DNA from 3 places in the Mesorhizobium sp. SEMIA396 genome. Region 1 is predicted to be linked to each of the others. Evidence: riboswitches for the same ligand, from Rfam matches in the RefSeq annotation. Region 1 holds a riboswitch; each other region holds the start of a gene.
The links. A riboswitch is a leader RNA that binds a small molecule or an ion and turns the genes downstream of it on or off. The one in region 1 is predicted to bind cobalamin.

Region 1 (3,268 bases):
CCTGACATGGATGCAGCCAAAACCCTGCTAGCATGGGTTGGAATCAGCCATTCGACCCTCGGTCAAACACTTCAAAGTGATGCCTGCATGAAGGAAAAGATCTCGCTCCCCACGGCCCGTCGCATCGCGCTTGCCGCCCAGGGGTTTCTCGATCCCCGCCCGACCGGCACGCCCGACCGCCGGCATTTTGCCCGCACCCTCTCCCGCACCGGCCTGCTGCAGATCGATTCCGTCAGCGCGGTGGTGCGCGCTCATTATATGCCGCTCTATTCGCGCCTTGGTCCCTACCCGTTCTCGCTGCTCGACAACGCGGCCGTGACGCGTAAGCGCACGGTTTTCGAATACTGGGCGCACGAGGCGTCCTTCCTGCCGGTCGAGACCTACCCGCTGATGCGCTGGCGCATGCAGCGCGCCGAGCGCGGCGACGAAATGTATCTGGGCCTCGCCAAATGGGGCCGCGAGCACGCCGCCTATATCGAAGAGATTTACCGCCAGGTCGCCGAGCGCGGCCCGATTGCCGCTTCCGCGCTCGAAGGCCAGAAAGGCTCGGGCGGCTGGTGGGGCTGGAGCCACGCCAAGCATGCCTTCGAATGGCTGTTCTGGGCCGGACGCATCACCACGGCGCACCGTCGCGGGTTCGAGCGCTTCTATGATCTGCCCGAGCGCGTGCTGCCGCAGGCGGTCCTCGACCTCCCAGTGCCCACGCCTGAGGACGCGCACCGCGAATTGCTGCGCATTTCCGCCCGCGCCCACGGCGTGGCGACTTCAGGCGATTTGCGCGATTATTTCCGCCTGTCGCCGGCCGATATGAAAGGCCGGTTGGAGGAACTGGTTGAAACCGGCGAATTGCTGCCGATGCGCGTCGAAGGCTGGGACAAGCCGGCCTATCTTCACCGGGATGCCCGCCTGCCGCGCAAAGTCGAGGCCCGCGCCCTGCTGGCGCCGTTCGATCCTGTCGTCTTCGAACGCTCGCGCACAGAGCGGCTGTTCGACTTCCACTACCGCATCGAGATCTACACGCCGGCCGACAAGCGGCAATACGGCTACTATGTCCTGCCGTTCCTGCTCGGCGACAGGATCGTGGCACGCGTCGACCTCAAGGCAGATCGTCCGGCCAGCGTGCTGCGGGTCCATGCGGCCTACGCCGAGCCCAAGGCGTCACCTGAAACCGCTGCAGAACTGTTCGAGGAATTGAAGCAGATGCAGGGCTGGCTCGGGCTCGAACGCATGGAAGTGACCCCGGCCGGCGATTTGGGTCCGGCGCTGGCCGACATCGCCATGTCGTAAGCTCGCGTTGACACCGCCGCTCGCAAAAGCCTAAATCCGGTTCAGATGGTCTCTTGCCCGCAACGGCAAGAGCTAAGAGGGAATGCGGTGCGGGGCAAAATCCCAAATCCGCGGCTGTCCCCGCAACTGTAAGCGAAGAGCCAAGGCCGAAAGCCACTGGGAGTTCCCGGGAAGGCGGCTACCCAAGGCGATGACCCGCGAGCCAGGAGACCTGCCGTCTGCGACTTTAGAATCCGATCGCCCGGCGGGTTTCCGGGCAAGGAGCCCGATCTTTGGACCACGACAGCAGTTTTTCGGCTGGCACAGCGGATATTTCGTCCGGCCATGATGATGCCTTGGCCGGCGTCACCATCATTGTCTGCGCCTCCTGCCGCAATGAGACCGGCTCCGACGCCCATCCCCGCGCCGGCGAATTGCTGGCGGAGGATACGCGCCGCGCCGCATCTGGCGACGACATCCGCATCCGCAGCGTCGAATGCCTTGGCAATTGCAAGCGGCGCCTCAGCGCCGCCATCCTGCGCGACGGCTGCTGGAGCTATGTCTTTGGCGACCTGACCGAGACCAGCGGCGCCGACCTCGTCACCGGAGCCAAGCTTTTCGCCACCTCGACCGACGGTCTCATTCCCTGGCGTGGCCGTCCCGATAGCCTGAAGCGCGGCCTCGTTGCCCGCATCCCTCCCCTCGACATGCTGAAGGACTGACCATGACTGCCCCAGATTCGCCTGCGAACCTCTCCCGCGTTCCCTGCACCGTCGTCACCGGCTTCCTCGGCGCCGGCAAGACGACGCTGGTCCGCCATCTCCTGGAAAACGCCGGCGGCAAGCGCATTGCCATCATCGTCAACGAATTCGGCGACATCGGCATTGACGGCGAGATCCTGAAGGGCTGCGGCATCGACACCTGTCCGGAGGAAAATATCGTCGAACTGGCCAATGGCTGCATCTGCTGCACCGTCGCCGACGATTTCGTCCCGGCGCTCGACCGTATTCTCGCGCTGACGCCGAGGGTCGACCACATCCTGATCGAGACATCGGGCCTGGCGCTGCCCAAGCCGCTGGTCCAGGCCTTTCAATGGCCGAGCGTGAAGAGCCGCGTCACAGTCGACGGCGTCATCGCCGTGGTCGACGGGCCGGCATTGGCCGAGGGCCGCGTCGCCAACGACATGGACGCCCTGCAGGCGCAGCGCGCCGGGGACGAGACGCTCGACCATGACGATCCGGTGGAAGAAGTGTTCGAGGACCAGATCGCCTGTGCCGACCTGATCATCCTGTCGAAAAGCGACCTGATGGACGCCGCCGGTACCGCCCGCGCCAACGCCATCATTGGCGAACACTCCGCCCGCGCGGTGAAGATCGTGCCGACGTCGCATGGCAAGGTCGATCCCTCGGTGCTGCTCGGGCTCGGTCTGGCCGTCGAGGACGACATCGAAAACCGCAAGTCCCACCATGACGGCGCGTTCGACCATGAGCATGACGACTTCGACACCTTCATTGTCGACATTGCCTCGATCGCCAATCCCGATGAACTGGCGAAGCGCGTCGCCACCGTCGCCGAAGAAGAGAACGTGCTGCGCGTAAAAGGCTTCGTCGAGGTCGGCGGCAAGCCGATGCGGCTCTTGCTGCAGGCCGTCGGGCCGCGCGTCAATCATTACTATGACCGCGCCTGGACCGCGCAGGACGACCGCCGTTCGCGCCTCGTCGTCATCGGCCTGAAGGGGCTGAACCGCCCGGCGATCGAGCGTATACTCGCCGGCTGATTTCGGACACGGGTCGCGATGCACATCCTCACCACGACATCCGCCTCGCTCGACGACCTCGCCGAGCCGGTCGATCTGCGGCAGACGCCGGCGGATATCGTGGCCCTGTCCTTCACCGACAGCGACCTCGCCGGACTGGCGGCAGCCTGGAAGGCCGATGCCGGCCGCCTGCCCTCGATGCGGCTGGCCGCACTGCGTGACCTGCGCCATCCGATGTCCGTCGAC
Region 2 (3,268 bases), on a different contig from region 1:
CCAGCGGCGCGGACTATCTGTTCGAGGGGACGGTCGACTATGTCGAGCAGCTCGGCGAGGTGCAGCTGGTCTATGTCGACATCGGTCGCGCCGACCTGCCGCTGGTGACCAAGCTGCCCGGCAATGTCGAGGTCAAGCGCGGTTCGACATTGCGGCTGAGCGCCAATGGCGAGGACCTGCATCTCTTCGACGCTGACGGACGGTCGTTTGCCCTTCATGAGGCTGAAGCGAAGGCGGCCTGAGGCAGAACCGCGTCTTGGACAAAAAAGAGCAGCGGGCCAGGCCCGCCGCTCTTTTTTTGAAGATCAGCTTCGACTGTTAACGGCCGAAGAGATTCCGGTCGCTGCCCTGAGGAGCGGACTTCTCTACGTCGCCCGACGAATTGAGCAGCTTCTCGACGAGGCCACCGCTGTTGCGGACCGAGCTCGTATGCGCGCTGTCAACCGAAGTAACCGCAGGCTGGTTGGCGCCGTTGGAGCCAAAGTTGTCGCTGCCGGCGAAAGCACTGCCGGTGATGGCCAGAACGGCGGCGGCAGCAATAAGGATCTTGTTCATTTTAGTCTCCTGAATTCTGGATTTCGCCAGACGGCAGGCACAGCTGCCGTCGCTTGCGAAATTGGTTTTAGCGACCGAAGAGGTTACGATCGCTGCCCTGAGCGGGTGTCTGGGCAGCCGGTTCCGAGGTCTTGGTGGAAGCCGTGTACGACTGGTCCACAGCGGCGGCAGGCTGGTTGGCGCCGTTCGAACCGTAGTTGTCGCTGCCCGCGAAAGCGCTGCCGGTGATGGCCAGAACGGCGGCGGCAGCAATGAGGATCTTGTTCATCTTAAATACTCCTGAATGTCTGAATTTCGAATGTCTGAATTTCGCCAGGGCAGCGGGCGAGCCCGCCGTCGACTGGGAATCGGCTGTTAGTTGTTGCCGAAGAGGTTGTGGTCAGCACCCTGGGCAGGCGCCTGAGCAGCCGGTTCCGACTTCTTGGTCGAAGCGGTGTACGAGCTGTCGACAGCAGTGGCTGCCGCGGCGTTCGAACCGTAGTGGTCGCTACCAGCGAAGGCGCTGCCGGAAATGGCCAGAAGGGCTGCGGCAGTGAGAATGATCTTTTTCATTTTTGTACTCCAGTATCGTCTTTTTCCGTCCGTCTAGCGGCGTGTCTTGGAAATGAAATCGCGTCGTTCGGACAGCCCCGATGTGGGAGGGCAACCCCGCCTTTTCCAATCACGAAGTTGTTCCGTGTGGACCATGAATCCACACCTTGAAATTGTGCCAGGGGAATCTAGAGATACATTTTTCCTCTCTATATCAGCATGTTAAGTTTAACCATCCGATGGATCACTGACTGTTTCAAAGGCCCGGCGTTCACACCGTCCTGCACGCACCGTCAACAGAAACGAACCGTTCGGTTCGATTTTAGGTCAAGCTAATAGTCACTTTTCGAAACCGTTAACCTTTTTTGACCCCCGCCAAGGGTCGGACTCGGGAAGATCGCAGCCGGCAAATGGCCGCCCGGGAGGCGGGATTTCGGCCCGCGACGATCTGCGGTGACGTTTCGCATGCCGTGTCGCGCCGCATGGATACGATGTCGTTTTCATGCCGACGGCGCGCCAGCGATCGTGGTTAGATCATACCCATCTCAGGTGCCGCTTCGTGACGACGAGGCGGAGAATTGGGAAGCCGGTCAGAATCCGGCGCTGCCCCCGCAACGGTGGTGGAGTTCAAGTCGCAACGGGAGACCACTGGGCAACTGCCTGGGAAGGTGTCGCGATGGTCCGCAAGGACAACTCCAGAGCCCGGAAACCAGCCCGAGATTTTTAGACTCGACTGATCGCGGTGGGCGGTCAAGAGGTGGATAGCGCTTCCGGCACCTAGCCGGCCTGCGTTTCAATCCTTCCTCCATCACCACCAGTTCAGTCCTTAGAAACGAGGACAGGACATGGATACCCGCAACGACATGCTGAGGCTCCTGAAGGGGCGCCGGCAAGGCTTTTCGCTGGAGCAGCCCTTCTACACCGATCCAGACTACTTCAAGCTCGACATGGAGCTGATCTGGTATCGCGACTGGCTGTTCATCGGCCATGATTGCGAACTGCCGAAGCCGGGCAGCTACATCACCGTGCAGATCGGCGACTATCCGGTCGTCCTTGTCCGCGACCAGCAAGGCAAGATCAACGCCTTCCACAATTCCTGCCGCCATCGCGGCAGCCGCGTGTGCAACGCGGAAAAGGGTACGGCGGCAAAGCTCGTCTGCCCCTATCATCAGTGGACCTATGAGCTGGACGGCCGCCTGCTGTTTGCCCGCCAGATGGCCGACGGTTTCGACAAGAGTGATTTCGGCCTGAAGCCGGTCGCCTGCGAGAGCGTCGGCGGCTACATCTTCATCTGCCTGGCCAAGGAGCCGGCGGATTTCGCGCCGATGCGGGCGATGATCGAACCTTATCTTTTGCCGCACCGTTTGCGTGAGGCAAAGATCGCCTTTGAGAGCACGATCATCGAGAAGGGCAACTGGAAGCTGGTCTGGGAAAACAACCGCGAGTGCTACCACTGCGTCGCCAATCACCCTGAGCTGTGCAAGACCTTCCCCGAGGCGCCGACCGTGACCGGCGTCAACGGCGCCGACAGCGACCCCGAGATGGTCGCGCACTGGGCCAGATGCGAGGCATCAGGCTTGCCGAGCAAATTCCGCATCGATCCGGCAGGGCAGTACCGCGCCACCCGCGCGCCGCTGCTGCGCGATGCCGTCAGCTACACCATGACGGGAAAACGGGCGGTGAAGAAGAACCTGTCCGACAGCGTTTCAACCGACCGCATCGGCTCCTTGCTGCTTTATCATTATCCGACAACCTGGAACCATATCCTCGGCGACCATGCCGTCACCTTCCGCGTGCTGCCGATCAGTGCCACGGAAACCGCGGTGACGACGAAATGGCTCGTCCACAAGGATGCGGTCGAAGGCGTCGACTACGACCTCGCTGAGCTCACCCATGTCTGGACCGAGACCAACGACCAGGACCGCCGCATCGTCGAGGAAAACGCCTTCGGCATCCTGTCGCCGGCCTACGAACCAGGCCCCTATTCGGAGCTGCATGAGGGCGGCGTGATCCAGTTCGTCGAGTGGTACACGTCGTTCATCGGGCCGCGCCTTGCCGAAGGCGGCCGGCCGGCCCTGCGCAGCGTCGCCTAGCCCAGGGGACAAGAGGATGAATGCGATGACGGACCTTGGCCTCTATCGCCATCTCGACCAGATGACGCCCTGGAACGACCGGCTGCAGG
Region 3 (3,268 bases), on a different contig from region 1:
GTCGCGCGACAGCCTGATCTTCTCGACCTTGTCCTCGGCGGCCTTCAGCAGCCGGTCGCAATGCGCCTTCAGCGCCTCGCCACGTTCATAGATCTTGATCGACTGGTCGAGCGGCACGTCGCCACGCTCCAGATCATCGACGATCTTCTCCAGCGCATCGAGTGCCTGCTCGAAGCTCATCGCCTTGACGTCTTCGTTGGTCTCATCGGCCATCATTCATCCTTTCATCAGTCGCCCGACATGGGCGGCGACCGAAAATGCCAATCCCTGCAGATCGTAGCCGCCCTCGAGCAGGCTGACGAGCCGGTTGCCGCTGTGGCGTGCCGCGCGCTGCATCAGTTGGCCGGTCGCCCAATCGAAATCATCCTCGGTCAGATTGATCTCGGCCAGCGGATCGCGGTGGTGCGCGTCGAACCCCGCCGAAATGATAATCAGGTCGGGCGCGAAATTGTCGAGCGCGGGCAGGACGCGCGACAGGAAGGCATCGCGAAACACCTCGCTGCCAGTCTGCGGCGCCAGCGGCGCGTTGACGATGTTGCCGGCGCCCGTTTCGTTCTTCGCTCCGGTGCCGGGATAAAGCGGCATCTGGTGTGTCGAGCAATAGAGCACCGACGGATCGTCCCAGAAAATGTCCTGCGTGCCATTGCCGTGATGCACGTCCCAGTCGACGATGGCAACGCGTTCGACACCGTGTTTCTTCTGCGCATAACGCGCCGCGATCGCCGCCGTGTTGAACAGGCAGAAGCCCATGGCCGTGGTCTTTTCGGCATGATGGCCGGGCGGCCGGGCGGCGACGAAGACGTTGTCGGCGCGGCCCGAAAAGACGTCATCGACGGCGGCGTTGGCGGCGCCGATCGCGGTGATCGCCGCTTGCCAGCTCTTCGGACTGGCAGTGGTGTCGGCATCGATGCGGGCAATCCCCTCGTCGGGAATGGCGGCGCGCACGCGGGCGACGAAATCGGCGGGATGCGCGTAGAGGATGGTGGCCTCGTCGCCTTCCGGCGCCTGGATACGATCGAGCCCGGCAAAGGCTTCCTCATCGAGCACGCGCTCGATGGCACGCAAGCGGTCGGGCCGCTCGGGATGTCCGGGCGGCGTGAGATGCTCGAGGAAGATCGGATGGGTGTAGAGACGGGTGGTCATCGTCCTAATCTAGTGACCCGGATCGACAAAGGCCATGCACGGGCGGCCGATGACTGGGGAAAATCGCGACTGCGTCCATTCGCGTCGCTGCAAGCATTGGCGTCCTCAGCACTTCGGCGTAAGGTTTTTGGTACTGCCTGGTGCCCGCCGCAAGCGGGAGAATCGGGAACACGGTTGAATTCCGTGGCGTGCCCAACGCTGTGAGGGGGACCGCGCCGGTAAATGCCACTGTCGATGACGGGAAGGCACCGGACGCGGGTTGATCCCGAGCCAGAAGACCGGCCTGGCAGGCATCGTCATCCGCATGGTCAGGCGGATGATATCAATTGCAATCGCAAGGGGACAAGCGATGCCGGAACACCTGACCGCTGCTGTTGGCGACGGATTTGACCAGAGTGCGCGCGATGCGGTCTATCGCGCCATGTTCACACGGCGCGACGTGCGCAGCCATTTCCTGCCCACCGCGATCGATGACGACGTGCTGGCGCGGCTGCTGCTTGCTGCCCATCACGCGCCATCGGTCGGCTTCATGCAGCCATGGAATTTCATTGTCATTCGTGACATCGAGCGACGGGCGGAGGTGCGCGACCTGTTCCTGGCCGCGCGCGAGCAGGAACTGCCGGCGATCGACGAAGAGCGGCAGGAACTCTACCGCAAGCTCAAGCTGGAAGGCATCTGCGAAAGCGCGCTCAACATCTGCATCACCTGCGACCGGCAGCGCTCGAAGGGTTCGCCGCTGGGACGCTGGCACAATCCGGAGATGGATCTCTACAGCACCGTCTGCGCGGTGCAGAATTTCTGGCTGGCCGCGCGTGCCGAGGGCGTCGGTGTAGGCTGGGTCAGCATCATCGAAGCGCAGGCGCTAAAGCGGCTGTTGGCCATTCCGGACCACGTAACGCCGATCGCCTATCTCTGCGTCGGCCGTGTTTCCGAGTTCGCTCCCAAACCGGACCTTGAAACGCATGGCTGGGGACGGCGGCTGCCGCTGCCGGAGCTGATCATGAGCGAGACCTTTTCCGGGCAAGGCGAGACACAGCTCAAATCCACCGTGGCGCGCCTCAACACCGTTTCTGCCTCACCAGACATCACCCGCCCGGCCGATCAGGGTGTGGCGCCGGCCGTAGCCCAGCGCGAACCGCCGAAGGAGGCGAGCGCCTTGTCCTTGAGCTCCCTGAACTTCGACGACGCCTCGGCCAGCCGGGCGTCCCAGGCCGGATCCGGCACCTGGCCCGCGATGGTCTTGAAATAGACCTGCATCAGGCAGGCGATGGCGAAGGGTTCAATGAATGCCGCCTTGAATGCCCAGGCGAAGACGATGGCGAGCACAAAAGCCCAGCCGGCGAGCTGGCCAGGCATCAGGAACAGAATCGCGCCGGCAGGCGCCAGCATCATCAGAAAGATGATGAACGACACGCCCCACATGATGACCGCCAGCCAGACGGCGTTCTTGACCATGACCTTGCCGTTCTGGGCATAGAGCACGACGCCCTGGCGCGCCGTCTCGAAGGGCGAGGCTGAATTGATGCGGATGTTGTAGCCGAGGATGATCTCGTCGACATAGGTCAGCGACAGGCGGATCACCGTGTTGATGAAGGAGACCAGGCCGCTCAGGCCCGGTATCGGCAGGAAGGCGGCGATGCCGCCGAGCAGGCCGGTGATGGCGCGGATGGCGCCCTTGACGAGTTGGTCGACGACGAAAAGGATGTTGGCCTCGGCGAAACGCTGGGTCACGATATCCCTGGCATAGGCGATCTGGTCCTGACGCCGGGAATGTCGCGGCCGTCGATCAGATGAACCATGACGGCGATGTGGCCGGCCTTGACGACATAGAGGATGTATTCGCGGATCCAATACACAGCGATCGAGACGAGGCCAAACCCGACCACGCCGCCCCACAGGGCAAAGGACATGGGCCCGTCGGGATCAGTGGAGATATGGCCGACGCCATAGCCGACCGAGGCGCCGGTGCCCGTCGCCATAATGTAGGCCAGCGTGATGCCGAAATAGACGATCATGCGAAAGACGATGAACGGCCAGGTCCGCATCATGATGGACACCGACCGGCCGATCTCAAAATCCCACATGTGCCCCGAATCTCCGCCTCAGAGATGGTGGAAGAGGATGG

Region 2: linked by a shared signal. The riboswitch ahead of NP503_RS09805 (aromatic ring-hydroxylating dioxygenase subunit alpha) and the one ahead of NP503_RS22395 (DUF1636 family protein) in region 1 are both predicted to bind cobalamin.
Region 3: linked by a shared signal. The riboswitch ahead of bluB (5,6-dimethylbenzimidazole synthase) and the one ahead of NP503_RS22395 (DUF1636 family protein) in region 1 are both predicted to bind cobalamin.

Annotation. Positions count from the first base shown of each region.
Region 1 covers NZ_JANIFC010000009.1:276,796-280,063, forward strand. The annotation lists gene NP503_RS22390 (winged helix-turn-helix domain-containing protein) at 88-1,287, shown strand; cobalamin riboswitch at 1,317-1,521, shown strand; gene NP503_RS22395 (DUF1636 family protein) at 1,560-1,988, shown strand; gene cobW (cobalamin biosynthesis protein CobW) at 1,991-3,043, shown strand; gene cobN (cobaltochelatase subunit CobN) at 3,062-3,268, shown strand, end outside.
Region 2 covers NZ_JANIFC010000003.1:74,064-77,331, forward strand. The annotation lists gene NP503_RS09785 (ABC transporter ATP-binding protein) at 1-242, shown strand, start outside; gene NP503_RS09790 (DUF680 domain-containing protein) at 319-555, opposite strand; gene NP503_RS09795 (DUF680 domain-containing protein) at 623-823, opposite strand; gene NP503_RS09800 (DUF680 domain-containing protein) at 910-1,107, opposite strand; cobalamin riboswitch at 1,617-1,819, shown strand; gene NP503_RS09805 (aromatic ring-hydroxylating dioxygenase subunit alpha) at 1,932-3,179, shown strand; gene NP503_RS09810 (hybrid-cluster NAD(P)-dependent oxidoreductase) at 3,205-3,268, shown strand, end outside.
Region 3 covers NZ_JANIFC010000002.1:119,881-123,148, reverse strand. The annotation lists gene NP503_RS05545 (exodeoxyribonuclease VII small subunit) at 1-213, opposite strand, end outside; gene NP503_RS05540 (histone deacetylase family protein) at 217-1,143, opposite strand; cobalamin riboswitch at 1,265-1,445, shown strand; partial or broken gene bluB (5,6-dimethylbenzimidazole synthase) at 1,448-2,122, shown strand; partial or broken gene NP503_RS05530 (hypothetical protein) at 2,245-3,227, opposite strand.